Regions from separate parts of the Paenibacillus sp. strain BS8-2 genome, predicted to be linked through region 2. Evidence: predicted binding sites of a transcription regulator. Region 2 holds the regulator's gene; the other holds the start of a gene.
The links. The regulator Rex, encoded in region 2, represses fermentation and respiration genes when NADH is low (regulators of the CRP and FNR family bind a similar motif). The targets are predictions, from matches to a motif close to TTGTGAAATATTTCACAA.

Region 1: nadA (quinolinate synthase NadA) is a predicted target of Rex. The motif match lies at 11,878-11,895, and genes of this name have one in related genera.

What each region holds. Positions count from the first base shown of each region.
Region 1 is NZ_CM137010.1:1,444,251-1,459,644, forward strand. It holds gene folB (dihydroneopterin aldolase) at 1-182, opposite strand, end outside; gene folP (dihydropteroate synthase) at 231-1,121, opposite strand; gene ACX1C1_RS06325 (aminotransferase class IV) at 1,208-2,176, opposite strand; gene pabA (aminodeoxychorismate/anthranilate synthase component II) at 2,173-2,757, opposite strand; gene ACX1C1_RS06335 (anthranilate synthase component I family protein) at 2,855-4,426, opposite strand; gene cysK (cysteine synthase A) at 4,562-5,500, opposite strand; gene ACX1C1_RS06345 (peptidylprolyl isomerase) at 5,646-6,605, opposite strand; gene hslO (Hsp33 family molecular chaperone HslO) at 6,625-7,536, opposite strand; gene ACX1C1_RS06355 (type III pantothenate kinase) at 7,536-8,309, opposite strand; gene nadC (carboxylating nicotinate-nucleotide diphosphorylase) at 8,306-9,190, opposite strand; gene nadB (L-aspartate oxidase) at 9,183-10,796, opposite strand; gene nadA (quinolinate synthase NadA) at 10,853-11,791, opposite strand; gene ACX1C1_RS06375 (IS4 family transposase) at 12,448-13,119, shown strand; gene ACX1C1_RS06380 (hypothetical protein) at 13,168-13,719, shown strand; gene ACX1C1_RS06385 (stalk domain-containing protein) at 13,826-14,557, opposite strand; gene ACX1C1_RS06390 (VOC family protein) at 14,897-15,292, opposite strand; gene ACX1C1_RS06395 (ABC transporter permease) at 15,326-15,394, opposite strand, start outside.
Region 2 is NZ_CM137010.1:4,344,405-4,359,798, reverse strand. It holds gene ACX1C1_RS18765 (acetate kinase) at 1-934, opposite strand, end outside; gene ACX1C1_RS18760 (3-hydroxyacyl-CoA dehydrogenase family protein) at 931-1,806, opposite strand; gene ACX1C1_RS18755 (AAA family ATPase) at 1,907-3,400, opposite strand; gene ACX1C1_RS18750 (hypothetical protein) at 3,400-3,936, opposite strand; gene ACX1C1_RS18745 (hypothetical protein) at 4,100-4,588, opposite strand; gene ACX1C1_RS18740 (amidohydrolase) at 4,621-5,922, opposite strand; gene ACX1C1_RS18735 (redox-sensing transcriptional repressor Rex) at 5,903-6,559, opposite strand; gene dinG (ATP-dependent DNA helicase DinG) at 6,556-9,456, opposite strand; gene ACX1C1_RS18725 (tetratricopeptide repeat protein) at 9,473-10,246, opposite strand; gene panD (aspartate 1-decarboxylase) at 10,368-10,751, opposite strand; gene panC (pantoate--beta-alanine ligase) at 10,748-11,638, opposite strand; gene panB (3-methyl-2-oxobutanoate hydroxymethyltransferase) at 11,635-12,549, opposite strand; gene ACX1C1_RS18705 (biotin--[acetyl-CoA-carboxylase] ligase) at 12,838-13,821, opposite strand; gene ACX1C1_RS18700 (CCA tRNA nucleotidyltransferase) at 13,834-15,141, opposite strand; gene bshA (N-acetyl-alpha-D-glucosaminyl L-malate synthase BshA) at 15,138-15,394, opposite strand, start outside.

The sequences.
Region 1 (15,394 bases), 2.9 Mb from region 2:
TTCGTGAACGCGTGCAGCTCTGCGTAATTGATTGTAGCAGCCAGATCATCGTTCTGCGCCGCCTGCTCTAGATCCATATGCAGCTCCAGGTCGACATAAAATTGCTGTCCCAGCTTGTTCTCCTCCGGGAATACGCCATGATAACCATAGAAGCGCATCCCTGTTACGATCATGCGATCCACTTGCGGATCACTCCCTTCGTCGTTCCGTATGTCGCATATTGCTGCGAATTAGCGCTTCAAATAATGAATCGCGTCCGCCATCAGCGCGGTGAGCTTCATCTCGCGCACGTCATGCACGCGCACGATCTGGCAGCCGTGCGCGATGCCTAGCGCTACAGTCGCCGCCGTGCCCCAGGCGACCTCATCCACCGGCAGATCGCGCAGCGCCTGCCGGATGAACCGCTTGCGCGAGGTGCCCAGCAATACCGGGTAGCCGAGCGATGTCAGTTCATGCAGGCGGCCGAGCAGCTCGAGGTTGTCCTCGTAGGTTTTGGCGAAGCCGATGCCGGGATCCAGCCAAATGGCAGCCTCGGCGACGCCAGCTTCTCTTGCGAGGGCGATGCTGCCCCGAAGGTCGCTTATCACATCCGGGACAAAGTCCGTGTAGTCCCGTGCTTGGCGGTTGTGGCTGATGATGACGGGGCAGCCGAACTCTGCCGCAGTCGCAGCCATGTCTGGGTCTCCCTTGAGCGCCCATACATCATTGATGATATGGGCTCCCGCTTCGAGGGCGGCGCGAGCCGTAGCCGCCTTGTATGTGTCGATGGACAGCGGGATGCCTGGCAGCGCGGCGCGAACCGCCGTGATGACCGGCACGACCCGGCTGATCTCCTCTTCGGCGCTGACGGGATCGAAGCCTGGGCGCGTCGACTCGCCGCCGATGTCAAGGATGTCTGCGCCTTGCTCTACCATGCTGCGGGCATGAGCAACAGCCCTCTCTACGTCCATATAACGTCCGCCATCCGAGAAGGAATCCGGCGTTGCGTTCAAGATGCCCATGATAAGCGTCCGCTCTCCCAGCGACAGCGTTACACCGTCTCCAAGCTCATATGATCGCCGCCAATATGTAGGACTTGCAGACGGGGTAGTCACTGTTCCGATCGATTGTTGCTCGTTCATCCGCTGCCCGCTCGCTTGTCCGCCGTCTCTCGTGTACTTGCCTTCCATCTCTGTCATCCTCTCACTCACTCACTCAATCATTCACTCTATATTGTTGCCGATGTCGTGTCAGCCCGATACATCTCCATCAGTCTGATCGTCACGGATCCAGCCACGCCGAGTCCAATCTCCCGATTCAGCCCCGCCCAATCGGTTAGCTTCGTCACGGGCACAAGCTCTTGAATCGAATTGGTCAACCACACCTCTTCGGCATCCAACAGCTCCTCCCATGAGTAGAGCCCCTCCTCGACGGCATAACCCGCCTCCCGCGCCAACTCCAACACTCGCGCACGGGTCACGCCGGGCAGAATACCGGTCTCGATTGCCGGCGTTCTAACGATGCCTCCCCGCAAGAAAAACAAATTGCTCACGATGCCCTCCGCTAGCCAATCTTCACGGCTTAACATCAGTCCCTCCGCTCCGGGAGATGGCAGCCTAGAGGCGCTTGGATTCACTCCTGCCGCATCGCCATGATCTGCGTCCTGCTCACCAGACACAAGATCGCGCGCTGCGCTCGGCATCAGCCCGAGCATCTCTCGCTTGGCAATGATATTGTTCATATAATGCAGGGATTTGAAGCGGACAGCCCCTTCCGGGCTATTGCGCCGCGTGTGAAGCAAGCGCAGTTCCTTCCCACGGCGCAGCGCATCCTCGTTAACCGCAGGCAGCGCCTTCGCCAGCAATAACACTGTCGGGCGGCTGTAATCGCCCTGCGGCAAACCTAACTCGCCAGACCCAGCGCTGACGGTTAGCCGTATGTAGCCGTCCTTCAGTCCGTTCGCTACAAGGAGCTCCTGCACCCGTTCCCGCAATTCGCCTGCGTCCATGACGAATGGGATACCAAGCTCCGTACAGCCGGCAAGAAGCCGGTTCAAGTGCTTCTGCAGCAAATAAGGTTCGCCCTCATAGGTGCGGAACGTCTCGAACAACCCCAAACCGTACAAAAAGCCGTGATCATATACTGAGATCACAGCTTCTCCACCATCTATCACATTGCCATTCAACCATACTTTCATCGTTGCAATGTGCCTGCCGTATGGCGCAGGAAATTACGCAGCATCGCGTGGCCATGATCCGTAATGATCGATTCCGGATGGAACTGGACACCTTCGATCGCATATTCCTTATGGCGAAGCGCCATTATTTCGCCTTCGGCTGTCTCTGCACTAATCTCCAGGCAGTCCGGCAACGTCTCCCGCTTCACGATCAGCGAGTGATATCTCGTTGCGGTAAACGGGGACTCCAGCCCTTCGAAGAGCGACTTCCCGTCATGATGAATTTGGGAAGTCTTGCCGTGCATCAGCTTCTCCGCACGCACGACATCGCCGCCGAACGCTTGTCCAATCGATTGATGCCCCAAGCAGACGCCAAAGATCGGAATCCGCCCCTTGAAGTGGTCAATCAGCGATAAGCTGATTCCCGCTTCGTTAGGGGAGCAAGGTCCCGGTGAAATCAGAATATGGTCCGGGCGCAGTGCCTCGATCCCGTCCAGATCGATTTCATCATTACGTTTCACCACAATCTCTTCGCCCAGCTCGCCCAAATATTGCACGAGATTGTACGTGAACGAATCATAGTTATCGACAACTAATATCATGTTTCGTCTCCCCCTTATCCATGACAACGCACATATAAACCTGACGGGTTACCTATCTTCTTGGTGCTAGAAATGACAGCCTCCGCAGCACTACACCCTACAACATCGAGAATTCTCGGCTGTACTCGATCGCCTTCCACAATGCCTTGGCTTTGCTCAGAGACTCAACATATTCGCGTTCCGGATCGGAATCGATCACGATGCCCGCTCCCGCTTGGATATGCACAGTTCCATCCTTTACCGCCATCGTTCTAATAATTATATTAAATTCCATATCGCCGTTATAGTCAATCCATCCCATAGATCCCGTATACGGGCCTCGACGCACGGGTTCAAGCTCTTCGATGATTTCCATCGTTCGAATCTTAGGCGCTCCCGTAATCGTGCCTCCAGGGAAAGTAGCCGCGATGACGTCATAGGCATCCTTGCCGTCGGCCAGCACACCGTCCACCTGCGACACCAGGTGCATGACATGCGAATAACGTTCGACAACCATTAGCTCCTTCACCTGTACCGTACCATACTTCGAAATCCGTCCGAGATCATTGCGCTCCAGATCCACGAGCATGATATGCTCGGCCCGCTCCTTCTCGTTCGAACGCAGCTCGTCCTCGAATAGCAGATCCTCTTCTTCCGTACGTCCTCTACGCCTTGTCCCCGCAATAGGGCGCGTGCCGAGCTGTCCGTCCACTAGCTCTACTAGCAGCTCTGGCGATGCGGATACCAGCTGAAAGTCCGGGCACCGCAGAAAGCCCATATAAGGCGAAGGGTTAACTAACCGCAGCCATTCGTACAGTTCCTCCGGCGCAGCGTCAACCTTGCTGCTCTGCCGCTGCGACAGATTGACCTGAAAGACATCTCCCTGACCAATGTAGTTCTGAATCGCGCGGACGGCATCCTTAAAGGCTTCCTTCGAGAATGGCGAGGTCAGCCCAGGCAGCTCCTCGACGTTGATCTGCAGCGAGTCCTGCCCCATCAATTGGAGTCTCCGTTCACGCAGTGCCCATGCACGACTAGATGCCTTCTCCTCCTCGAACCAAGTCAGCCAATAGTCCGCCATCCCTTCGGCCCTAGAAGCCGCTCGATCAAACACCTCGCGAAGAGCCTCATCCGTCGCATCGATTTCAATGGGACTATGAACGACACAATAGACGACAGAGCGTACATGATCGATAATCCACAGCTCGTTCATACGCATGAACAGGTAATCCGGAATGCCCGTATCATCGGCAGCAAGCTCCGGCAGCTTCTCGATACTCCGGATGATGTCGTAGCTCCAGAAGCCCGCGCATCCGCCAAGCCACTTAGGCCCTTTGTCTAGCCGAGGACCGCGGCTGTCTCCCATCCACTGGCGTACGATGTCTAGGGGCGCTCCTCTCCAGCGTTTGCGTGAGGCAGCCTGCTCCTCCAAAGACAGGAACATCATGGATTCCGCCTCTAGCCCCTTACCTCTGATAACGCCCTCCGGATGTGCCCCAAGGTAGGTATAGCTGCCTACCTTGCCGCTCTCCAGTACAAAAGCATACGGAGACGCATCTTGCCATACTTCCTCCCAAGAAGCGATTATATCGCCTCCGCCAGGCTTATAGGGCAGCTCCAGCAAATAAGGCAGCGTTGTATACGATCCCTCAGCGCGCCACCCAAGCCACTCTTCCCAAGCGGTGACCATGTCGATTGCCCCCGATCCTTCTTTCGTTGTTAGCGCCTAGTATACCGAATCACCACAGAAAAGAAAAGCGTCCTCCACTCCTTGGAATGGAAGACGCTTATGCATGCCGGACGAACAAGCCGTCCGCTTGATTGATTAGTTCTCGAAGTTGAACAACGGCGTGCTGAGGTAACGTTCGCCGTTACTTGGAACGATAGCTACAACACGTTTGCCTTTGCCAAGTTCCTTCGCCACTTTCAGTGCCGCGCTGATTGCCGCTCCGGATGAGATACCGCACAGGATACCTTCTTCTTTCGCTGCGCGACGAGCATATTCGAATGCTTCTTCGTTCTCGATTGTCAGAACGCCGTCATAGATTTCGCGATTCAGGATATCCGGCACGAAGTTAGCGCCGATCCCTTGAATCTTATGTGGACCTGGGTTGCCGCCGGACAGCAGCGGGGATGCCGCAGGTTCTACTGCGTAAATTTTAATGCCTTCGAAGTTCTGCTTCAGCACTTCACCAGCACCGGAGATTGTTCCGCCTGTGCCAATACCAGCAATAAAGGCGTCCAGCTTGCCGTCAAGGGAGTTGATCGCTTCTACGATCTCAGGCCCTGTCGTCTCGCGGTGAACCTTTACGTTTGCTTGGTTCTTGAATTGTTGCGGCATGAAGTATGTCGCGTTCTCTTGCACCAGTTCTTCAGCTTTGCGAACCGCGCCGTTCATACCTTCGGATCCAGGTGTCAGCACAAGATCCGCGCCATAAGCGCGAAGCAGGTTGCGACGCTCAAGGCTCATCGTCTCAGGCATAACCAGAATCGCTTTATACCCTTTCGCTGCTGCTACCATTGCAAGACCGATACCTGTGTTGCCTGATGTCGGCTCAACGATTGTATCGCCAGGTTTCAGCACGCCTTCTTGCTCCGCTACTTCGATCATGCTGATCGCGATGCGGTCTTTGACACTGGCGCCTGGGTTCTGATACTCCAACTTTACGTATACTTCAGCGCTATCTTCGGGTACGAGGCGGTTCAAGCGAACCAGTGGCGTATCGCCGATAAGTTCTGTAATGCTCTGTACAATTCTTGCCATGAGTGAAAAGCCTCCTTATTCCGACTAAAATAGTAGGTTTTCTGCTTATTCCATATTATCAATCTCATGCCGACATTGTCAATAGCCACTTTAAAAGCGCTTGCTAACGCCCCGAAGGCAAGGTGCTCTAACAATGAAACGGCCGTCATTTCATGACGGCCGCATTGTACCGGAGCATAAGCTCCTCCTCTATATCAACCATCGGCTTCGCCTTCTCCAGCGCGATCTGCTTCCGTACAGTATCGAGCAGCAGTTTCCCTTGCAGCCCCTCCGTCGATTTGGTACCCATAAGCTGAATGATGGCAAAACCAGATTGGATCGCGATCGGACCTGCTATCTCTCCAATCTCAAGCCTGCCTGCCTCTGCCAGAAGCGCGCTGTCATAGAAGGGATCCCCCGATTCGATAAATCCCAGATCCCCGCCGGCTTCTCTCGTGAATTCATCAAGCGAATACGATGACGCCAAGACTTCGAACGACTCTCCGTCCGCGAGCTTGACGATAATGCCATCTGCCTGCTTGCTCGTCTCAGTCAGGATCCAGCGGAGATGATACTCCGCTTGAGGAGCAAACTGCTCTTCGTGCAGCTCTATGTATGCGTCTACTTCTTGATCCGTTACGAGCACCGTGCTCGCCGTAATGGCCTCGAGCAGCAGTTTGTAACGCGTATCCTCCAGCACCTGCTCCCTTGTAAGGCCAAGCTGTTCCTCCATAACGGTGAAAAACTGTTCTTCGCTCTCATAACCTTCAGCCGACAATGCTAGTTCGCGGTCCATCTGCTCCTGTGTAATCTTGATGTTATTGCTCGCAGCTTCCAGCTCCATCGCTTCGCGCAGCATGAGCGTACGAAGCACAGCATCGCCGTACTGCTCGTATAGCTCGTCAGTCAGCTGTCGTTTCGTAATCATTCGACCGCCTACCGAAGCAATCGCTTCATCTCCGGGCTGAATGGCATCAGGCCCCTCGCCATCCTCGATGGAAGGCGCCCGATCCGCTCCTCTGCCGAACGTCTGCGGCCACATCTTAATCAGCACAGCCCCCGTCAATGCAATCAGGCAGATCGCTTGAACGATGACGACGGCTTTCAGTACTTCCCCTCTTCTCATGACTCCACAGTGCCTCCGGTTACTGGACTGGCTTAGGTTTCGCCTGCTCCAAGAGCTGCTCCAGCTGCGCCCGTCCGAAGGTGAACGCTTCGTTGCAGAAGTCGCACACGACCTCCGCTTGCCCGTCCTCATCAATAATGCTTTGGATTTCCTGTTGCCCCAAGCTGATCAGCGTCTGCTCGACCCGCTCCACGTTGCACTGACATTTGAACGCCAGATCCATCGTATGATGGATAACGAGATCATCGCCTACAACATGTCTAAGCAATCCTTCCGGCGTCTCTCCTTGCGCTAGCAGCGTCGTAACGGGCGGCATCACCCCAATTGCTTGCTCCAATCGCGTAATCTCCGCGTCCGTCAATCCCGGCAGCAGCTGTACAATGTAGCCGCCTGCATGGATAGCGGAGTTGTCGCTCTCCACCAATACGCCGACGCCGACGGCAGAAGGCGTCTGCTCCGATACGGCAAAGTAGTACGTGAAATCCTCAGCCAATTCTCCAGAGATGATGGGCACGCTTCCGCGATAAGGCTCTTTCAGCCCAAGATCCTTGGTAATATGAACGTAGCCGCTCGTTCCAACCGCTCCCGCCACGTCCAGCTTGCCCCGTTCGTTACTTCCGTGGTGAGCTTGGGGATGCTCGACATAACCGCGCACCTCGCCATTCGCATTGGCGTCCACAACGATCTGTCCGATCGGGCCATCGCCTTTCACCTGAATGGTAAGCTTCTCCTTGCCCTTGAGCATCGCGCCCATCATCGCCCCAACCGACAATGTGCGACCTAACGCCGCAGTAGCCGTAGGGAAGGTGTCATGCCGGCGACGGAGTTCTTCTACGAGATTCGTCGTACGGCAAGCGAACACGCGGATTTTGCCGCCCCATGCCGTTCCCCGGATTAAGATATCGTTTAATCGTTCTTGCTCTTGTTCCATTATTGCCCCTCCTGATTCCGTTCGTAAATAATGCGAAGTCCTTCCAGCGTCAGTAGAGGATCCACTTCTTCTATAGTATCCGATTCGGCAGCGATAAGCTCCGCCAGCCCCCCGGTAGCGACTACTCTAGGTTGCACGCCGAATTCGGATCTAATTCTGCCCACTATACCGTCAACCTGACCAGCATAACCGAAGATGATGCCCGCCTGCATCGACGTTACCGGATTGCGGCCGATCACGCTCTTAGGCTTGGCAAGCTCGATGCGCGGTAATTTCGCCGCCCGCTGGTATAGCGCTTCTGTCGAGATCCCAATACCAGGCACAATCGCACCGCCCAAGTAATTGCCGCCCTCGTCGATATAATCGAACGTCGTCGCAGTGCCGAAATCCACTACGATAAGCGGCGTGCCGTACTTCTCAATGCCCGCCACGGAGTTGACGATCCGATCCGCCCCAACCTCGCGCGGATTCTCATACCGAATATTGAGCCCCGTCTTGACGCCCGGTCCGACGATAATCGGCGCTTTGCGAACGTATTTGAGACATAGCTGCTCCAGTGTTCGCATGAGCGGCGGCACAACCGAGGAAATTATAACGCCCTCGAGCTGCTCCGTCTTGATCCCTGCGAAGCTGAACAGATTATGTATGTTAATGCCGTATTCATCTACCGTCGCAGAACGGTTGGTGCTTAGACGCCAGTGGTACAGAAGCTCCTTACCCTTATAGACGCCAATTACGATGTTTGTGTTGCCAACGTCGATAACCAGAATCACTGCGCCCTACCGCCCTTCTTCTCACCGAGATCCAGACTGATGTCCAGCGCATTGAACGAGTACGTCAGTCCACCTACCGAGATGACATCTACGCCGCAAGCCGCGATACCATGAATGGTATCGAGGTTAACGCCTCCGGATGCTTCCACGATCACATGAGGCGCACGGCTCTTGATGAGCTTGACCGCTTCCGTCATGCGATCCGTATCCATATTGTCCAGCATAATAATATCGGCACCGCAAGCCAATGCTTCTTCCACCTGCGCGATGGACTCCGTCTCCACCTCGATCTTCATCGTATGCGGAATGCGGCTTCTGGATGCCTCGACAGCGGCCGTAATGCTGCCTGCGCCTTTGATATGGTTATCTTTAATCATCACAGCATCATATAACCCGAACCGATGATTCGATCCGCCGCCGACCCTGACCGCATATTTCTCCAGCAGTCGATGTCCAGGCGTTGTCTTACGAGTATCGACCAGGCGCACCGGTAGTCCTTGCAGCTTCTGAACGAATACGTTTGTTTTGGTCGCGATGCCGGACAGACGCTGCATCAGATTGAGCGCAAGACGTTCGCCAGTAAGCAAGCTATGTGTCTTGCCCTCAACTTCTATAATAACCGTGCCCTTGGCCACGTGATCGCCATCCTGAACCAAAGCTGTGAACACGAGTGAAGGATCAACAACCTCGAACACGAGCTTCGCCACCGGAATCCCAGCGATGATACCGCTCTCTTTGACGTGAATTACTGCCTTGGACAGCGAATGGGACGGAATCGTTGTTTCCGTCGTAATATCGCCGCTCCCGATATCCTCGGCCAGCCAGCTTCTGATCTGGCTTCGAAGCGCCTCATCATAACCGCCCGTCGTCCATTCAAACATGTTCAATCCGCTCCTCAGTTATACCTTGAGTATGATGTAGAATTGTATGCTTGCGCCATACGAGATCGTCCTTCACCGGGAAGTCCTCGCGGTAGTGCGCTCCGCGGCTCTCCTCACGCTGCAGCGCAGCTTCTGTTGTCAGCATTGCACAAGTCAGCAAATTCGCGAATTCGTACTGCTCACGCTCTGTAAGCGTCGCTTGGAAGATCGGAAGCTGCCGCTTTAACTCTTCAAGTCCCTTTCGCAGGCCATTCTCGTTGCGGCGCAGACCCGCATATCGAACCATAACCTTCTGAAGCTTCAGCCTGCGCTCAACCACGGACTGCATATAGACGGAGCTTCGCTCAACCTTACTTACGACTTTAGGCTGGGTGGTTAGAGGAGAAAGCTCCTCAATCCGCTTAATAATGCGTCGACCGAAGACGATCGCCTCAGAGAGCGAGTTGCTGGCAAGTCGATTAGCGCCGTGAACCCCCGTCGACGATACTTCGCCGCAAGCGAACAAACGTTTAATGTTAGTTTCGCCGTTTAGATCCGTCTTCACTCCACCCATCATATAATGCATGGCAGGCGCAACGGGAATCCAGTCGGAGGTCAGGTCGAGGCCGTACTTCAGACAAGTTTCGTATATCGTAGGGAAACGGTGTTTCACCATCTCCGCTGATTCATGCGTAATATCAATATAAACGAAGGTTGATCTCGTTTCCTCCATCTCGCTGACGATCGCCCTTGCTACGACATCGCGAGGCGCCAGCTCAAGCTGCTCATGGTACTTCTCCATGAATCGCTCGCCTTTAATATTGCGCAATACAGCGCCTTCGCCGCGTACCGCTTCGGAGATCAAGAATCTCGGCGCGCCAGGGTAACATAATGATGTAGGATGAAATTGAATGAATTCTGGATCCCTTATGTAAGCGCCCGCACGGTACGCCATAGCCACTCCATCGCCTGTAGCAACCTCCGGGTTCGTCGTGTAACGATACAGCTGACCTGATCCACCGGAGCACAGAATCGTCGCTTTGCCCCGCACGAAGAGTCGCTCTCCGCTTGGTTTCTGCACGATTGCGCCACAGCAGACACCCTCCTCCGTCACCAGATCGATAACAAAGTGGTCATCCCACACCTCGACGCCAGAATTGGAAGTCACCGTCTCCGACAGCGCACGCACGATCTCATACCCCGTCGCATCGCCGTTAGCATGAAGAATACGACGCTGACTATGCGCACCTTCCTTGGTCAACGCGAACTCACCGTTCTCGAGATCAAACTGAGTGCCCATTCGAATCAAGCTGCGCACGCCTTTGGGTCCTTCATGCACAAGCACATCAACGGATTCATCATCGCAAAGACCAGCCCCTGCGATCAACGTATCTTGACGATGGTAGGCAGGCGAATCATCCTCCGAAATGACGGCAGCGATGCCGCCTTGCGCGTAACGCGTATTGCTGTCAAGAAGCGACTTCTTGGTTATCATCAGCACCGAGTGCTTCTCACTTGCTCGTATAGCGGTAAAAAGACCGGCAATGCCGGCCCCGATGACAATAACATCTTTCTCTACGACCGGCAGCTTATCCAGCTCAAAGTCGACGAGGTATCTAGGAATCATTAGCGCGCCTCCTGGCTAACTGCATGATGGGAACTGCATTCGTAAGGAAAAGCTGCTTATTTCACTGCCAGCATCCGCTCGAGCGACTTGCGGGCTTGATCAGCAACATGCGGCGGCACATAAATTTGTGGCTGCATCGTCTCAAGACATTTGACGAGCTTCTTCAAATTGTTGACCTTCATGTTGGGGCATACGAGATATTTGGATGCAAAATGGAACGTCTTGTTCGGGCTATCCAGACGAAGCTGGTAGCCTGTTCCATCCTCTGTACCGACGATAAACTCTTGGCAGTCGGATTCTTTGCAATATTTGATAATAGCAGTCGTACTGCCAACGAAGTCGCCAAGCTCAACAACCTCAGGACGGCATTCCGGATGCACAACGAATTGCGCGTTCGGATATTTGGCCTTCATCTCTTCCACATCTTTGACAGTAAGCATATCGTGCGTATTGCAGTAGCCTTCCCAGATGATCATCTTTTTGTCGGTGTTCTGTTGTACATAGTGTCCGAGGTTTTTGTCTGGCACCCAGATCACTTCATCACCTTCAACCGAGTTAACAACCTTGACCGCATTAGCCGACGTACAACAAATATCCGTCTCCGCCTTAATCTCAGCCGAGGAGTTGATATACGTTACAACCGTCGCGCCTGGATGCTGCGCCTTCAATCTGCGCAAGCCGTCAACGTTCACCATATCCGCCATCGGACAGCCAGCGCGTTCGTCGGGAATGATAACCGTCTTGTTCGGTGCCAGAATTTTGGCGCTTTCGCCCATAAAGTGCACACCGCAGAATACGATCACGTCCGCATCCGTCTGCGCTGCCTTCTGAGCCAATAAGAACGAATCCCCACGGAAGTCGGCTACCTCCTGAATTTCGTCACGTTGATAATAATGAGCAAGAATGATGGCATTACGTTCCTTCTTCAATTGTATAAGTCGTTCGCGCAGCTCGCGGTTTTGTTCCGCCTTGCGTTCCAATGCCAGTGCTTCCACGATAGATCATCTCCTCTTATATCATTCAGAATTCCGCGATGCCTGCCCAGTTGTTGCTTGACGAAGGAGACCCGTAAATTCTAACTTTGTGAATTGATGCACAAACCATCTGACTCCAATACCTTTAGCTTTACCCAAAGGTTGATTTATCATTGATACGTTTCTCGATAATCCCTGAGTGTAGAGTAGTTTAATTAAGATTTAATTTACACTTGACAGCAGGGTCTGTCAATGGAGGATTACAGTGATTAAGCGCTCTGGCGGCCCATTTTTTGAGCTCATACAGCGTTTATTTGATCATAGACTTATAATGCTTCGGATTTCTGGGTTTCAGCGTATGAAATTGAGCCCTCCCGACAAACCATCCTGCATTCCATACATCATTATAGTCTCCAATCCTCGCTGATGAGAGTATTCCTGCAATTCGTACATCATTTTTGCGCGGTACCCCATTACTTACCCTTCCTGGACTTATATTTCCTGCATCAAATACATCAATCGTTCCTTATTGGCTCCAAACCGAACAATATTACTGTACAAACTACATCAATCTCATGATGGATGGCAAGGTAAACGGAAATGACACGTGGATGGGAGCAACTTCCCTCGACGATATGACGGCTTGGGGCTCATCTACCTAACTTTCGCTCGATGGCATGGTTGCTTGGGCGTTTGGATTTAGTTGCGCCTACATATTTCGTGTTATATTCACTCTTCTGTTTCATCAAAAGAATTGGTTTCGCTTACTCGAGAGTAACAAAGGTGAAGCATTTCCAGGCAAGGATACGATTTATCGATTCTTGAATCACCCAGGATTTGCATGGCGCAAATTTCTGACTTCGCTAAGCCTCGAATCCATTGAAAAGGTAGAGTCTCTGACTTCAGAAGATCGTACGAAGGTCTTTATCTTTGACGACTCCATGTTTGAACGTAACCGCAGTAAAGCTGTTGAACTACTTGCTAGATTTAAAGATCATGCAACAGGTTCATACTACAAGGGATTCCGTATGATGACGATGGGTTGGTCGGATGGACATACCTTTCTCCCGATGGATTTCAGTTTACTTAGCTCGATTAAGTCCGGAATTGTAGGCATCTCTGAAGGGATAGACAAGCGTACATCCGGCTATAAGCGCCGACAAGAAGCATTGCAGACGGGACCACAAGTCATTGTTGCTATGATTGATCGTGCAATTGCCGCAGGTGCTTCTGCTTCTTATACATTAATGGACAGCTGGTTTACTCAGCACCGCTTATTCAAGAAATTCTTAATCGCGGACTGCATGTCATTGGCATGGTCAAAAATGATAATAAACGATATCTTGTGAACGGAACTCGCCTGTCCCTAAAGGAATTATACGCTGTGGCGCCCAAGGTTGAAGGAACAAACAGAGCGGTTCTACGCTCTATCCGAACGAATCTCGTTCCAGGAATCCCTGTCATGGTCGTGTTTATTCGTCACCGATCAAAGAAGAATGAATGGTTGGTTGGCTATTCTCTCGACAGACCTAACGTTGACTCCACAAGAAGTCATTCGTATCTACAAAATACGCTGGGACATTGAAGTTTTCTTTAAATGCACCAAGTCGCTTCTTCTTCGTTTACAAAAGGAGTTTCAAGGTCGTTCTTACGATTCCCTAGTCAGTCATACGACAATTGTATTTTCTCGTTATATCCTTCTGGCGTGGCAGCACCGCCAAAGTACAGATCAACGGACGCTCGGCGGCTTATTCTACCAGCTATGCGACGAAGTAAGCATAATAGACTGGGCAGTTGCTTTGCAGCAACTTGTAGAACTCATCAACGAGATCGCCACAAAAGCAGGAAAGAAAATCTCTAAATTGATCCAAAGTCAACTCCAATACTGGATAGCGAGTTTGCCTAAGTACATTAAGGCCTACTTGCCAATTTCATGCTGCGAAAGTTGAGTTAGTATACCAAACCTATACAATATTGTATAGGTGAACGGAAAACGAACAAAACAGTTTTTTGCAAAAGAAAAAACCGCCCGGGGGCGGTATGAGGCGATGTTGACTATTTCAGGTCAATGACAACTTCTTTATCGTCTGCGACATGATCAAGTGTACCATCTTTTAATACATACATCGTGACCAAACGCATACTGGAAACATCCTCGAATTTGCTATCTTTCACTGGGTATACAAGCTTTCCTTTTTTGATTACATTTCCTTTGAACTCGGATGAAATATCATTATTACCGGCATATAACGTATCTTCAATTTGTTCCTTTGTGTTGAGGACAAGAGGAGATTGATCCAGATACCATTCAATGTTATCCGCAGAAGTGTTTTCCACCGACACATCTAGGATGATTGCGGCTGTCGGCTCAGACCAATCCCATTCCTTAAATGCGGGGTCAAATGACACTTTCGAAATATGGAGGCTGACTGGCCCGTTATCCATTGTTACGTCTACGTTGTGCGCACTCGCTTTGCGCCCCTCAGCCGCGGCAGCTCCGTTTCCGAGCCAAACAGTATTGTTCGCGCCATCCCATCCGACATCAACGCCGAGCGCTTCGCCGGCTGTTCGGATCGGAAGGTATGTAGTACCGTTGTACGAGATAGGGTAGACGTTTTTGCCGCTGGCATCTTTCGGTACCCATGCTTCACCATCAACTTTAAAAAGCAACCCCATGTTAAGATCGGCCTTGATCGCTTGCAAGTTGGTAGCGCTGTATGCGCCAGCTGCGGCAGACGTGAGCATGAGAGCTCCCACGGTCAATGAGATAAGTAATTTCTTCTTCAAGTATAGTTCCTCCTCAAATGGGTAAATTCTCCTAACATTCTACTACATACTCCTAATTCTGCCTATGGTTTCACCAAAAATCACCTTCTTCCACATTCTTCCCGCTGGCTTTCCTAGCTGCATCGGCGAGAGCCTTCTTCTTGATTCCGCGCATTTTTGGCTTCGGTTCGTTCGCAGCTTTCGCCACGCTATTCCTGTTGAGCCCAGTTTCCTTACTAATTGAATCCTGCGATATCTTGTTCTCGTCGAGAAACTTCCCGTACCGAGTTGCAAAGCACCGAGCCAAAAAAATCATTAAAAAAGGAGCCCGCCACATTGGCAGGCCCCCATCCCTTTCCGTTAGAACGCTAAATTCAGCTGCCAAGTCACGCCAAAGCGATCGGCTACCCAAGCGAATTTTTTGCTGAAGCCATACTCGCCAAGCGGCATTAACGGTCCGCCGCCCTCACCTATCTTGCCATATAACGTCTCGATCTCTTCTTCCGAGTCGCAATGAACGTAGAGAGAAATCGCCGGCGTGAAGGTAAAATCATGTTTTATGTTGCTGTCAATACACATATAGGTTTGTCCCTTAAGTGTAAACGAGGCGTGGATAACAGAACCTTCCTTGCCGGGACCTTCGGGACCATACTTGGCGATGCTTACGACTTCGGAATCCTCGAACAAGGATACATAGAAGTTCATCGCTTCTTCAGCCTGACCGTCGAACATCAAAAAGGTGTTGATTTTCTGCATGGTTACTCCTCCTAATGGAATGATTGTTATGTCTTATCGCCTTGCTGGATCATACGGCTGCCCAAGCGCCGACGGGGCACTGGAGCGTCCCACCGCCGCTGC
Region 2 (15,394 bases):
ATTTTTTGACACGATAGACGTACATATCAAACGCTAATTTGGCGTTAGAATCGCCTTCCGTCATCGCCTCTACAACCTCGCGCATATCACTGCTAAGTCCAGAAATGGCTTGCATGCCGCTGTGTTTATTAAGCATGGAGTTTACTTCGTTAAGCGTTAATTCTTCCTTGTTCATGACATATGGTACAATCGCCGGGTCAATATCTCCGCTGCGAGTGCCCATCATCAGTCCCTCCAGCGGTGTCATCCCCATGCTTGTATCGAGCGACTTGCCATCTTTAATTGCCGCACAGCTCGCTCCATTGCCAATATGGCAAGTGACCATCTTAAGCGATTCGAGTGGTTTGTTTAAGAAACGAGCCGCTGTGTCGCTCACATAAGAATGGGAAGTGCCATGGAAGCCGTATCTACGGATCTTATGTCTGCGGTAAAGCACCTTCGGAATCGGGTACAAGTAGGATGTCTCCGGCATCGTCTGATGAAATGCGGTGTCAAATACGACAACTTGCGGGATATTCGGCATGTTCGCTTCTACTGCAAGAATACCCGTCATATGAGCTGGGTTGTGCAGTGGTGCCAGATCGAACAACCGTTTAATCTCCGCCTTGACTTCCTCTGTGACAATGACCGAATTTTTGAACGCTTCGCCGCCATGAACAATTCGGTGACCGACTGCATCGATCTCGCCGATGGAAACTAATACACCGTGATCCGCATGGACGAGCATATCCAGAATACGTTTGACTGCCGTAACATGATCCAGAATTTCGCTGACATCGCGAACTTCGGGCTTGTTGACCGGCTCATGCGTAACAATGGAGGAATCCATCCCAATGCGCTCAACACGGCCACTCGCGAGCACCGATTCGTCAATCATATTGTACAACTGATATTTCAGCGATGAACTGCCTGCGTTAATGACGAGTACTTTCATGAGATACGGTCTCCGTCCTTGTCATAATGGAAAAACCCGATTCCCGACTTCACGCCTAAGTGTCCACCGCGAACCATTTTTTTGAGTACAATCGACGGACGATACTTTAACTCTCCATACTCACGGAACATACGTTCTAGCGCCGTGAGCACAGAATCCAGGCCGAACCGATCCGCCATTTCGAAGGGACCATGCTGGAATGAATAACCGATACGCATCGCGTTATCGATATCTGCTGCAGATGCGACACCTTCCTCTAACACATGAAGTGCCTCGTTGATAAACAAACAGATTAAGCGGGTCGTAACAAAGCCGGGTGATTCGAACACCATGACGCCTTTTTTCTGAATCACTTCTTCAACAAAAAACTTCGTTTGCGTGAACGTTTCCTCAGACGTCTTGAGTCCACGAACAATCTCCACAAGATCAATTTTAAATACAGGATATATAAAATGAAGGCCGATAACGCGTTCCGGATAAGTTGTCACACTAGCCAGCTCTGTTAAACTAAGCGTTGAAGTATTACTTGCGAGTAAGGTCCGTTCACCGACAGCAGCATCCAGTTTACGGAAAACATCCTTTTTGGCATCAAGGTCCTCCGATATGGTCTCAATGACTAGCTCACAATCTGCTAACACCTCGTATGTATGCACGGACTTCATTCTAGACAGAATTAACTTTTTTTCGGCGCCGGTCAGTGCCCATTTCTCGATCTGCTTATCCAAACTCATCTCTATCATCTGAAGACCGTAATTTAACCGCTCGAGCGACTGCTCCATAAGTAGAACATCCAGGCCTTTGGCAGCTAACATCTCAGCAATGCCTTGTCCCATCGTTCCAATTCCGATAACGCCAACTTTCTTAATCATCAGCTATTATGACTCCTTCTAGGTTGATCATACCCTTCTATTATAACGATTTTTGAGCAAAAGAAGAAGGCAAACCCCGAGTTTGCCTCCAATTTGTAATATTTTATGCCGCATCACAGCTGGCCATCAAGTTTCTGAATGCTTCTCCATTTACACTCTCTTCATCCAAAAGCGTTTGCAGAGCGAAATCAAATACTTCTCTTCGTGATTCCAGCATCGCTTTGGTTTTGGCCATCAATGATTCAAGAATATCATTCGTAACTGCAGACCACTTGTCAGGCGTCATCATCGTGCCGTCGATAATACCGGCGTCGGTAAGCCCGGATTCCACTAATGTTTTGACGATGCTCACCGCTTGATCGAAATCACCTCGTGAGCCCGTACTGCGTTCTCCATAGAACATTTCCTCAGCTGCTGCCCCGCCAAGCGCGATCATAATTTGACCATGCAAGAAACCTGTCGTATAGAGGTATTGATCCTGCTCCGGTTGATGACGCACATAACCGAGTGCTCCCCCTCGCGGCGACAAAGCCACCTGTGACACGCTTCCTGGACGGACCAGCTCAGCCATAATGGCATGACCGAGTTCGTGCAGCGCAACACGTTTTCTCTCTGCCGCTGACGTTTCTTTATCCGTTTTTTCCCCTAACATTACCTTATCAATCGCCATTTGAAGATGGCCCGAGGTCAATGCCTCCGAATTGTCTCTCAGAGCATAGATCGCAGCTTCGTTCATGACCGACTCTAGCTGCGCGCCTGAGAAGCTGTACGTTTGTTCAGCAATACCGTTCAAGTCCACCGTAGCGTCAACAGGCTTGTTGGCTGCATGAATGCGAAGAATATGCAATCTGCCTTTCTTGTCCGGCAAGTCAACGCCGATATGACGATCGAAGCGGCCCGGTCTTAATAATGCGCTATCGAGCATTTCTTTCCTATTGGTAGCCGCAATAATTAGAATTTGCGGTGATTCGTTACCATGAATCCCATCCATTTCCGTCAATAATTGATTCAATGTTTGATCATATTCACGATGTTGACCGCCGTCTCGTTTACCTCCGATAACCTCTATTTCATCGATAAAAATGACAGCGCTTGATTTGCCCTCTTTTTTGGCTTTGGTTCGCGCTTCTTTGAATAGATCACGAATACGTCCCGCTCCTACGCCGACGTACATCTCGACGAATTCACTGCCGGAAGCGGCCAAATAAACTGAATTTGTGTATTGCGCCGCCGCTTTCGCGAGCAGCGTCTTGCCCGTGCCCGGAGGACCAGCAAGCAAAATCCCCTTTAACGGACGAATACCCAGCTTTTCGATCAGCTCTTTTTTTACCAGGAAATCCAGCGCTTCCATCAGTTCTTGTTTCGCTCTTTCTTGTCCTCCGATCTCGTCGAACGTAAAGGAGGACGACTTTACCGCTTTACGTCTTCCGCCATTTGAGATCGTAGTCAGCTTTCCTTTTCCTCTGGAAACAAAAAACAAACCACCGCCTATCGCAGCAAGGATAACGAAAGGCAGCACATTGATCCCAATTGTTTGCAAGAAAACAAGTGCCACAACAGCAACTCCGAGTCCGATTTCAAGGCCGAATTTGCGCATTACCACACCTCCAATTGGTTCGCGATACGCGGCAACACAACAAATTTGGTTGCTCCTGCTTGCTCCGCTCTAATGGTAATATAAACATTATTTTCATCCATTTCTGTAGTTGCCGTGACGCCTTCAACCGTGTTAGCAATCTTATTCATTGCATCTGGAATAGTCGAATATGTTTTTATTTCCATCGCTTCGGCCACTTCGAACATGGCGCTATACCACAGTTGCTCTAGCGTTTCATTCGAATTGCTTTCCAGTGTAATGTTAATCTTCCGGCTGCCAGCAGCTTCGGTTGCCTGCTTCATCGCTTCATTGTATGTTTCCCTCAGGCTGGCATCAGCAGTTAATTGGAGCTTAACGTTCAAATCATCTTGACTGATAGCAGGTTTCGAAGCTGCCTCGATGCCTGGCATAGCTTCAAGCTTATCGGTCAGCGGTGCTGCAACAGCATACTGTTTATAGAGCGCAAATCCTCCGAATAAGAAGACCGCAGCCGTGACAATCGATATAACGAGCGGAATTACTTTTGGTTTTCTCATCGTCGATTTCCTCCTATGCATATATAAAGTTTATTTGTGTATATCAACTTTGCTATACGATAGTATATCATAATTCGCGATACATTTACGGGTGTAAAAACAGGAAAAGGGACCAGCTAGGTCCCTTTTCAAATTATTCAACTTGTTGTTTTCTCGCTAGTTGTTATGCAGGCAACAAATAAGTTTCCAGCAGCTTAGCTTCATCATCGAAGCTATAGAAATCGTAATATTGATATTCGATCCCGTCTGAGCTCGAAGCGTAATACACTTCCCATGCAGGAGCTCCCCTAAACATGCCTGGCTGGATTCGGATCAACTCTGCATTTGGTTTAGTGCTTTTGAACTTCGATTTGAGATTATCATGAGTCATGACATCAGATACGTTCACGCTTTGAGTTGTCTCATCGTCTTTCAGAAACACGTATTTGGACTCTTCATTGCTCGTCCCTAAACCGATCCATACGGTTTCATCCCAAATATGCTTATGAATATCATCCACAACATCAAGTTCCCCACTCGAAATCAGTTGGCTGCGAGCTGCTCCTTCTTCATTCCAGTGTGGTATCTGGACGCCTCTGTAATATAATCCCAACCAAATCGTAAACGTCAAGACAGCGGCCACGATGATCCATAACCACTTGCTCGGCGTCATATAGGATCGCCGCTTTTTCTCAATCGTCCTCATTAGCCGTTAAGCAGCCGTTCGAAGCTGGCCTGCGCCTCTCTACGAATTTTCTCTTCGTCGAGCAATGTACAGACACGATTATGGACAACCTGTGTACCGTTCACCCAAACATGGCGAACATCTCTACCGTTAGCTGCATATACAAGATGTGACACGATGTCCGTTAGCGGATAGAAGTGCGGCTGATCGATATCAATCGCCACCAGATCCGCCTTCATGCCTTCTTTCAACATGCCGATTTGCTGCGATTGCCAGATTGCAGAAGCACCTGAAGAAGTAGCCAACTTAAGCGCTTCATATGCAGGTATTGCAGTTGGATCTCCCGATACGCCTTTGTGCAACAATGCGGCCATCGTCATCTCTTGGAACAAATCGAGATTGTTGTTGCTTGCAGCGCTATCCGTTCCAAGCGCAACTTTGATGCCAGCTTTCAGCATCTCCGGCAACCTTGCCACTCCGCTTGCGAGCTTCAGATTGCTAACAGGATTATGTGCAACAGAAACATCATATTGTGCTAACATCGCAATTTCCTCATCATTAAGATGAACAGCATGTGCTACGAGCGCTGGACGCGAGAAGAAACCAAGTTTGTGCAGATGCTCGACTGGACGCATGCCGTAATCTTGAACGTTTTGCTCCACCTCGCGAAGCGATTCCGACATATGTGTATGCAAAGCGAAAGAATGATCATGAGCAGCTTGCACAAATTTCTCGATAAAAGCTGGCGGACAAGTATAGGGGGCATGCGGCGACAACATCGTAGTAATTCGCCCGTTGCCTCTTCCATTCCATTCGAGCGCGAATGCGACGGCTTCCTCCAGCTTTGCCCGCTGTTCCTCTTCTGAGCAAAGACCGATTGCGCCGCGCATGAGGACACCACGAATGCCCGATTGTTCGGTAATTTTGGCTACTTCGTCCATTCGATCATACATATCAAGGAAAGTGGTTGTCCCCGAACGGAGCATCTCCACAATGGCGAGCGCAGTTCCGGCTCTTGTATCCGCCGCAACATAACGACCCTCCATCGGCCACATTTTCTGCTCTAGCCATACCTGTAAGTTCTGATCATCCGAGTATCCTCTAAGCAATGACATTGCCGCATGACCGTGAGCATTAATAAGTCCCGGCATAAAAGCTAATCCTTTGCCATCCAGCTTCTGGACTTGCTCCGAAAGACCTTCAGGTTCTTGCTCACCGATATATGTAATTTGATCGTCAGTTACAACCATATGCCCTTTTATAACTGAAGCTTCATCGTTCATTGTGACAAATAATCCATTTCTAATCCACAGCTGGCTCATCGCTTTCTTCTCCTTCATGATTCAAATAATAGGCCAAGCTCAACAGCTCTCTCGTAAAGTCGGCGTGATGGATACGAACTTCATCAGGAACACGCAATATAGCCGGCGCGAAATTTAAGATCCCTTCTACTCCAGCAGAAACAAATTGATTGGCAACATTTTGTGCTTCAATACCTGGAACCGTTATAATGCCGATTCGGATCTTCTGCTCCGCGATCGTCGCTACTAATTCGCTCATCGGCTGTACGACCAAATTATTAATATTGGTGCCGATCTTGGATGGATGATCATCGAATACTGCTGTAATTTTCATGTTGTCTTTCGAATACTTGTTGTAATTACATAATGCATGACCAAGGTTGCCTGCTCCGACCAGAGCAACCTTAATCGTTTGATTTACTTTCAGAATTTGGCGAATGATTTCGATTAAGTACACGACATCATAACCAATTCCTTTCCGGCCAAATTCTCCGAAATAAGCAAGATCCTTACGTATTTGTGCGGGGTTCAGATCCAATTTGACGCCAAGTTCCTGTGACGACACCGTTTGAATTTCGCGGCTGTTTAGTTCGTTGAGCACTTGCAGATAGATAGGAAGACGGCGTACGACCGCTTCGGATATTTTCGCATGCTTCACGTTGTTGCCTCCCTTGTTGCCTCAAGTCCTTCTAATGCAATGACCGAATCTTCCTTCTGAAGCCATTCCCTCATTCTTCCGACCATCTGGGATGTAAACATCGTTTCGATCTTAGGGCCCGGCAATGAATACAGGAAATGTTTGCCGTAATACGCATCAATGACTCTGGTATCGTAGATAATGACGATTCCTTTGTCCTGAGAAGTACGCACCAACCGACCAAAACCTTGTTTGAAACGAATGACGGCTTGAGGGATGGATAATTTCATAAACGGATTCTGTTTCTGTCGTTGCAAGAGCTCTGCTTTCGCTTCTTGTAATGGGTGATTCGGCGGTTGGAATGGTAAACGAACGATCGCGAGACAAGTTAGTGCTTCACCTGGAATATCCACGCCTTCCCAGAAACTGCTTGTTCCAAGTAACACGGTCTCTGGTTGCTGCAAGAATCGTCTTGTTAGCTTCGTACGATTACTGCTGTCAATGCCTTGTCCAAGCAAGCCGATTCCGCTGGCCGATAAGCCATCTTTCATGAGCTCGTATACTTGCTTCAGCATCTTATAGGAAGTGAATAATACGAGCATTCGACCTTTGGTCTCGATAGCGGCGTCAACAAGCGAAGTGGCTAGTTTGCTCAAATATGCTCCGTCCACAGAAGCCCCTTTGACAACCGGGAAGTCACGCGGCACCATGACCAACGCCTGCTCTCTATATCGGAACGGAGAAGGAAGTTGCACCGCCTTAAGCCTGCCTGATGATTCGTAGCCTGTTAAGCCAAGTTGTTCTTCTGCATATTGGAACGACTTCTGTACCGTTAGAGTAGCGGAAGTCATAATGATACTGTCCTTAGCGTCAAAAAAGTACTTCTGCAGCTGCTCGCTGACATCCACGGGCGCAGCATACAATTGTATGGAACGATATCGATAGACCGCACTTGCTTCGATCCAGAATACAAAGCTGGTCTGCTCCAGCTTCATGAACATACGCAGCTCATCCTTCACGCGCGTCATATCGCGTATTGCGCCATTTAGATCGGTAAGTACAGCTTGAACAGCGATCTCATCTATACGATCCTTGACATCATTCATAAGCTTCTCGGCTGATTTGATAACCCGAGTCAACTCGACGTGAATGTTATTTTCTACTTGAACCGCTTCCTCCCAGCCGAGGGGCAGATCGGACGGTTGCAATCTTCGAACGCTAGCACCTGTTTCGCCAACTTGGTCTGGACTCTCACCGGTCAAGATATATAACATCTCGAACAGCTTGTCCCAGTGCTCCTTAATGTCTTGGAAAATCGGTATGATCGTATCAATGGTTTCCATCCAGGCTTGAACATGATCATCGCCTTCATCCTGCAGCTTGATACGCAATGAAGGTAATAAGCCAGAGCGATTATCTTTGAACAATCGTCCCACTGTCTGCACGAGCGAAAAATAATTGATGTTCATCCCCAGATGCTTGCCTGCTACTTCCTCTACATGATGTGCTTCATCTATGATGAGATGCGCATAAGTTGGCAACAAACGATTATCCGCTTGTACGTCCGTGAATAATAAAGAATGATTGGTAATCGTAACATCTGCAATATTAGATTCATGTTTCGCCCGATGATAATAACAACGTTTGAACCATGGGCAAGCGCGATTAAGACAAGAATCTGCGTCACTTGATACGGTAGACCAGAAGTCCGCACCGCGACTGCCGAGATTAAGCTCCTCTTGGTCGCCGGTTTCCGTCTCGCTTAACCAAATGACCATCTGCGAGGCTGTCACAGCATCTTCCACAGGAGAAACCATGTCCATCGTATTCACTTTGCCTTCGAATTTACGCATGCAAAGGTAATTGCCCCTGCCTTTGAATATGGAAGCACGGACAGGGAAAGGCAACACGTCAGCAATTAAAGGGAGATCGCGACTCCTAAGCTGCTCTTGCAGATTGATGGTATGTGTACTGACCACGATTTTGCTCTCATTTTTGACTCCGTAATACAGCGCAGGTATTAAGTAACCCAATGACTTCCCAGTGCCCGTGCCTGCTTCAATCATAAGATGCTGGTCCGATGCCAATGCTTGGTACACTTCATGGAACATTTGTGTTTGAGGCTCACGTTCTTCGTAATCCTGAAAGCGCTCTTGAAACTTGGCTCGCACAATATCCAGATAATCTTCGAAGGTCATATCTGCAGGAATCGGATCCGCTTGCATGTCCTGGCGGGCAGGCTTTTCTTCATTCCATTCTCCTGCTTTAAGAGCAAACTGGCGATAATAATCGAATTCGTTGGATTGAAATACAACCGTTTGCTCCATCTTCGTTAAGTTGAGACGAAGGAATTCATGCAAATCCTTCGTAGGATCAATCAACGCAACGAGCCGCTGCAAGGTGAGCAGCGGCAAGGAGCGAAGCTTGTTGACAGCTTCCATGAATATATATGCGGTAGCAAGCGCATCGCTGTCCGCGCGGTGATGTTGATCATGTTGGATACCAAACAGCTCCGCGACAGCTCCGAGTTGATAAGTCGTAATCGACGGATAGAGGATCCTCAGCAATTCGATCGTATCCAGACGATTTCCAGTAAACGGGAAATAACCGCAACGCTCCAGCGATTGATTCAAGAATCCTGCATCAAAACCGACATTATGCGCCACCAATACAGCATCGTCAAGCAGAGGAATAAGCTGAAGCAGAACGTCGCTTAGCTCTGGCGCGTCCATAACCATCTCCTCTGTAATGCCGGTTAATTGCGTAATAAAGGCTGGGATCGGCACTGTAGGCTTCACGAATGAACTAAACGTATTAACAATCGTCAAGTCATCTGAGACGATGACAACGCCGACTTGAATAATATCGTCTTCTGAGCTATGTCCCGTCGTTTCCAAATCCAGTACTGCGTATTTCATTATATCCCCGATCCTCTCACAAACAGCACAACTCCGTGCTCCCAAAATATAACGATAACTGCCCATTGGATTGCTGGCATGATTTTAGATTCGATAATGAATCCGTAAAGCTTGGATACACATCATAAGCTTTGCGGAACAGCTTCTCCGCATATGCCATATTCATCTGTACGGCATGAATACACCCAAGGGCATTATATCCTAAAGCGATCCACTTCGGAAAGTCCGATAACACGATCAGCAGCTGAAAGTGGCGCTGAGCTTCGTTCCAGTTCTGCTGATGCATCAAGCTCATCCCCAAAAATAAACGGGCCAGATTACATTCTGGCGCTACTGCAACGGCTTCCTGAAACAACTTTGCTGCTTCTGCGAACATAAACAATTTATAATAGCCTTGACCTTTGTAAACCAATGCTTCTGCCTCTTCAGGCACTTCCATATCGTTGTAGCTGCATGGCTGCTTCTCACTGATTGTAATGGGATAACTTGCAGCCGGCGCATTCGGAGCTCCGACATTCGTTGTGGATGGGCCAGTTTTTGGACCTTCAGAACTGTATAAGCTATTGCTACTAACAGTCTGGCTTCCGAAGTCAATTGGACCACATTCATCCTGTACGTCAGTAAATTTTTCTTCGAATTGCAGCCATTCTTCGATAAAAGCGTCGCTCACCTTCTTGAGCTCACGCAGTTGATCGTGATACAGTCCACGTTCCTGCTCTGTCGCCGATTGGTAACGCTCCCTGATGCCATCTAGCCATTCTTTCATCGAAACAAACATATGCTGTATCATACCGCATCCCGCCTTCGCTTTGGAGTAAGGAGTGATACGGTCATTTTTTGTTTGAACGGCGTTTTTCATACGGCATGCCAGCCGTTACATAATCGAGCCACTAACAAGTGCGAGTATAGCTTTACATGACTGTGGCATGCAATTCTTCCGTCAATATTTTAAGCGGTTTATTCTCATCGTTAAGAATCGTAACGACCGGTTTATGGGCACGCGCTTCTTCTGTCGTCATCGCGGCGTACGAAATAATAATAACTTTATCACCTGGCTGTACTTGTCTTGCTGCCGCTCCGTTCAAGCAGATTACGCCGGATCCGCGTGGTCCTGTAATCACATAGGTTTCAAATCTGGCGCCATTATTGTTGTTGACGATTTGTACCTTCTCGTTTTCCAATAAATCCGCCGCATCCATTAGATCCTCATCAATCGTAATGCTTCCAACATAGTTCAAATTTGCTTCCGTTACGGTTGCGCGGTGCAGCTTTGATTTCATCATCGTTCTAATCATCGTTCTCCACCTCCAACTGGTTCCTTGAATGAAATAAGTACATTATCAATTAAGCGGGTCGCTCCGAATTTAACTGCTACAGCCATGATCAAAGTCCCACTCCAATCGACGGCGCGCGATGAATCGTCAATTGGAGTAAGTCTCGGATAGGACAGCCATTCGACATAATCGATCTCAGCTTGCTCAGCTTGCTCAATGTATGCACTCACTTGTTGCCTTAGCTGCGCAGCTGTTGTCTCAGACTGCTGAGACCACTCTCTAACAAGATGGAGCGATTGAGACAACCTTACGGCCTGTACCCGCTGCTCAGCGCTTAGAAACACGTTTCTGGAGCTGAGAGCAAGTCCGTCAGGTTCCCTTAATGTTGGACAACGAACAATTTCAACATCCATGTTGAGATCCTGTACCATCTGCTCAATAACGGCAACTTGCTGTGCGTCCTTCATGCCGAAATATGCTCTCGTAGGTTTCACGAGATGGAATAATTTACTGACAACTGTACCGACTCCATCAAAATGTCCAGGTCTAGATGCTCCGCACAGACGTTCTGTCACTTCATGTATGATGACCTTTGTCAACGGTTTGGTCGGATACATCTCTTGAACGCTAGGGATAAAAACAACATCTACATCACATTCGGACGCGACAGCAAGATCACGATCTTCGTCCCGAGGGTAACGATCCAAATCCTCATTTGGTCCGAACTGAAGTGGATTTACAAAAATGCTCAATGCGATTATTTCATTATCTCGGCGTGCTTGCCGAAGCAAACTGGCATGACCTTCATGCAAATACCCCATAGTCGGGACGAAGCCTACTGATTTCCCCGTGCCTGTAAGCTCGTTTAACGCTTCCTTTAATTCAGGGATCGTTCGACATACGATCATGTATATTGAACTCCCTTCTCAGCTGATGGGGCTGTTTTTACAGATTCTTCTTGACTGTTTGTTGCACCACCATATAAGGCCGTTGGAACATTCGTTTCTTTTTGCGGCTGGAACGCGTGCTCCTCAGCAGGAAATTCGCCGGACTTCACGTCAGCTACATACGCTTCAATTGCCTGACGGATTGTCGTTCCGATATCCGCATACGTTTTAACAAATTTTTTCTCGAAATAAGGCGAAGCGTATTGCAGCAGATCGTGATATACCAAGACTTGACCATCGCAAGTACGTCCTGCCCCAATCCCGATTGTCGGTATGGAGATGGCATCCGTGATCGCTTTGGCAAGAGGCTCCGTCAACAGCTCCAGAACAATGGCGAAAGCGCCTGCTTGCTCCAGCGCGATCGCATCTTGCAACAGCCTCTCTGCATCGCCCTCTAGCTTGCCTTGTACCTTATAACCGCTCAATTGGTGTACAGACTGAGGCGTCAGACCAATATGACCCATAACGGGAATTCCGGCTTTGACCAGCGCCTCCACCTCGGAGGCAATCTCCTTGCCGCCTTCCAATTTGACGGCTTGAGCGCCGCCTTGCTGCATGATTCGAGCTGCATTCATGAGTGTCGCTTCACGGCTTGCGCCATAAGTCATAAACGGCATGTCAGCTATAATAAACGTATGAGTTGCCGCACGCGCGACAGCTCTCGTATGATAAACAATATCGTCGATCGTAACCGGTATCGTAGTTTCGTACCCTAATACAACATTACCAAGAGAGTCACCCACAAGTATCGTATCGATACCTGCTTCTTCCGCCAGCTTTGCAGACGGATAATCATACGCTGTCACCATGGAAATCGCATTGCGCTCCCGCTTCATCTTCTGAAGCGCGGAAATTGTCAGTCGTTTCCTCATCGGTTTCATCCCCTTTATGGCTATTGTGAACACAAAAAAACCTTTTAGCCGCTGCTGAAAAGGTTGCCGTAGAAAAAAGGAATATCCTACTTGTCATGCTTCCTTCTGTCTCGGTCCTCAGCGGCTCAGAGCAGAGTGCGCATCCCAATCATTGTCAATTGCAATACATTGGAGCATGCTATCGTTCCGCATCGGTGCAGCTTCTGAACGTATCGAATGCTGCCCGATGCCTCTATTTTACCAAAAAAAATACCGATCGTAAACGGCGCTTCCACTGCAGGGATATTCCTATGGCCTAGAAAGCGGCTCACCCATCTCGGCAGAGAAGATCGTAGCGATTCTGCCGTCTTCACAACGAACTCGGATCGCGCCGCTAGTATCGAGCGATTCGGGTACACCGATTAGCTCGCCTTGCGGCGTGGTCAACTTCACTTTTTGCCCTAATGATACCGCCATGGACTCCCACAAGACCGCAATGGGCTCAAAGCCTTCGCTCAAAAACAATTCGTACAACTGCTCCCATTCCAACAAGAAATCTGCCAGCAATTCCGTTCTGCTTAAGACTCGTTCAGAGGCCATTCGCAGAGATACTGCTTTCTCGCGCATCTCTTTCGGATAATCTGCTTCGGTCAGGTTCACACTGATGCCGATGCCCGCCACGATATATTTGAGCCGCACATCCTCAACGGCAGATTCCATTAAGATGCCGCTTATTTTGCGTCCATCTACCAGTAGATCATTCGGCCACTTAATTCCGATGGGCAGCCCGGTGCTTCGTTTTAAACTGCGGCATAACGCAACTGCCGCAAGCAGCGTTAACTGTGGGGCACAATGAATGGGAACAGCAGGTCGCAGCACCATGCTCATCCATATCCCTTTCCCGAAGGGGGAAATCCATGATCGTCCCATACGACCTCGACCACTAAGCTGGCGTTCGGCGACGACGAGATAACCTTCGGGCGCTCCTTGTTCTGCCGCAGCACGCGCCAAATCTTGCGTGGATTCAATCTCGCCTTCAATGGTCAGAACTTGGCCAAAGGTTTTGGTCGTCAATCTTCGTTCGACATGCTTATGTGTCCATTGATCCGGCTCAAAGAGCAGACGATAACCAAGCTTTGTTGAAGCTTCGAATTCATAACCGGCATTTTCGAGCTTTTTGATGTATTTCCATATTGCAGTACGGCTCACCTTAAGCTCTTCGCTCATTTTGGCGCCCGAAACATATTCGCCGGGATGGTCGCGTAACAATTGGATTAATGCTTCGTTACTCATGATTTACTCCCTTCAATCCGTCTCCCATGCTGCAGCTTGCTGGATCAAATGTTCCTTTTGATTCTCGATTCTGCCGAGTGAGGCTTCCAGGAGCAATCTCTCTAAGCATAACTTAAGCCACGCGCCAGCTCCTTTATTAAGAGCGCTTGCAAGTTCAGAGCCGGTTATGTCCAGCTCCTTCAAGGTAAGAACGGGAGCATGTTCAATCAACCGCTCTAATCTGTTTATCCATTCGACAGGAACCAGTCTCATCGAATTTGCATGATTTTTTGACAACAATTTCGTAATGAGGATCCAATGTCTTACAGGTGTTATTCCTATAGACAATGCTAATCGCATACTAGCTTTATCCCATTCTCCCGCAACACCTGAATCGAACTTGGTTCCATTCTGGTATTGAAGAAGATCCGCCATTTGTTCAGCGAATACAATTGGAGCCACTATTCTTTGTATAGACTTGTTCGACATCCGCAATGTATCCAGGGTTGTCCTTGTATCTGTTGCAGATATCCCCATCGATAGAGCCAAACATGTCCATTTGACATCCGGCTCGTTTATTTCATGGAGGATATCCGCGCCAGAAGGATGACGACGGCTCTCTTTATATTTGTTCACAAAAGCAAGAGGCTCCTTCGTATGACGAAGCAAGCCGCTCTGATCCAACCAGGCAAGAGAACGAGAAGGATTGCTGCTTTCGATCATTTTCGTTAGTTCGGCTTGAATCCGCTCCATCGCTATATGCTGCAACAGCTCCCGATTGCGCCTGATCGATCGCCATACAGACAAAGCCGGCTGAAATCCGTAGACTCCGATAAATCGGATAGCTCGAACCATTCGCAGCGCATCCTCACGGAGGCGCTCGTTCGCATCACCAACGCAACGCAGTACACCTAGTTCCAAGTCATTTAGACCACCGTATGGATCATGAATGCTTCCGTCCCCTCTGAGCGCCAACGCGTTGACCGTGAAATCGCGTCTCAACAGATCACCGTCTAAATCCTTGACAAAGGAGACGGAGCTAGGTTTGCGGAAATCGATATACTGAGCTTCTTGGCGAAAGGTCGTTACCTCGTAGGGTATCCCCTCTTGCATAATGGTCACTGTACCGTGGGCGAGGCCCGTCGGGATACATCGCGGAAATATCGCCATAACCTCTTCTGGCTCGGCAGCGGTTGCGATGTCCACATCCTTGACATTCTTGCCAAGGATGGTGTCTCGAACCGCCCCCCCAACAAATACCGTTTCATGCCCGGCTCGCTCCAGTTGCTCAATGATGGGCAATGCCGCCGACATCGCTGCGGTAAGGTCGAGCTTGATCATTCGCATACCGGCTCTGGAAGCTTCGCTTCGATGCCAAGAACACGATAATAAATCTGTTCGTATTGCGTTGTAATCGCGTCATTGCAGAATTCAAATCGAGCGCGGTGCAAGCAAGCATTTTTAATCCGATCAGCAAGAACATCGTCTGTCAAAAGTTTGATGGCATTCTCTGCCATCTCTTCCACGTTGCCGATATCCGACAGAAAACCAGTTTCTCCATGCGTGACAAGCTCCGGAATTCCTCCTGCATTAG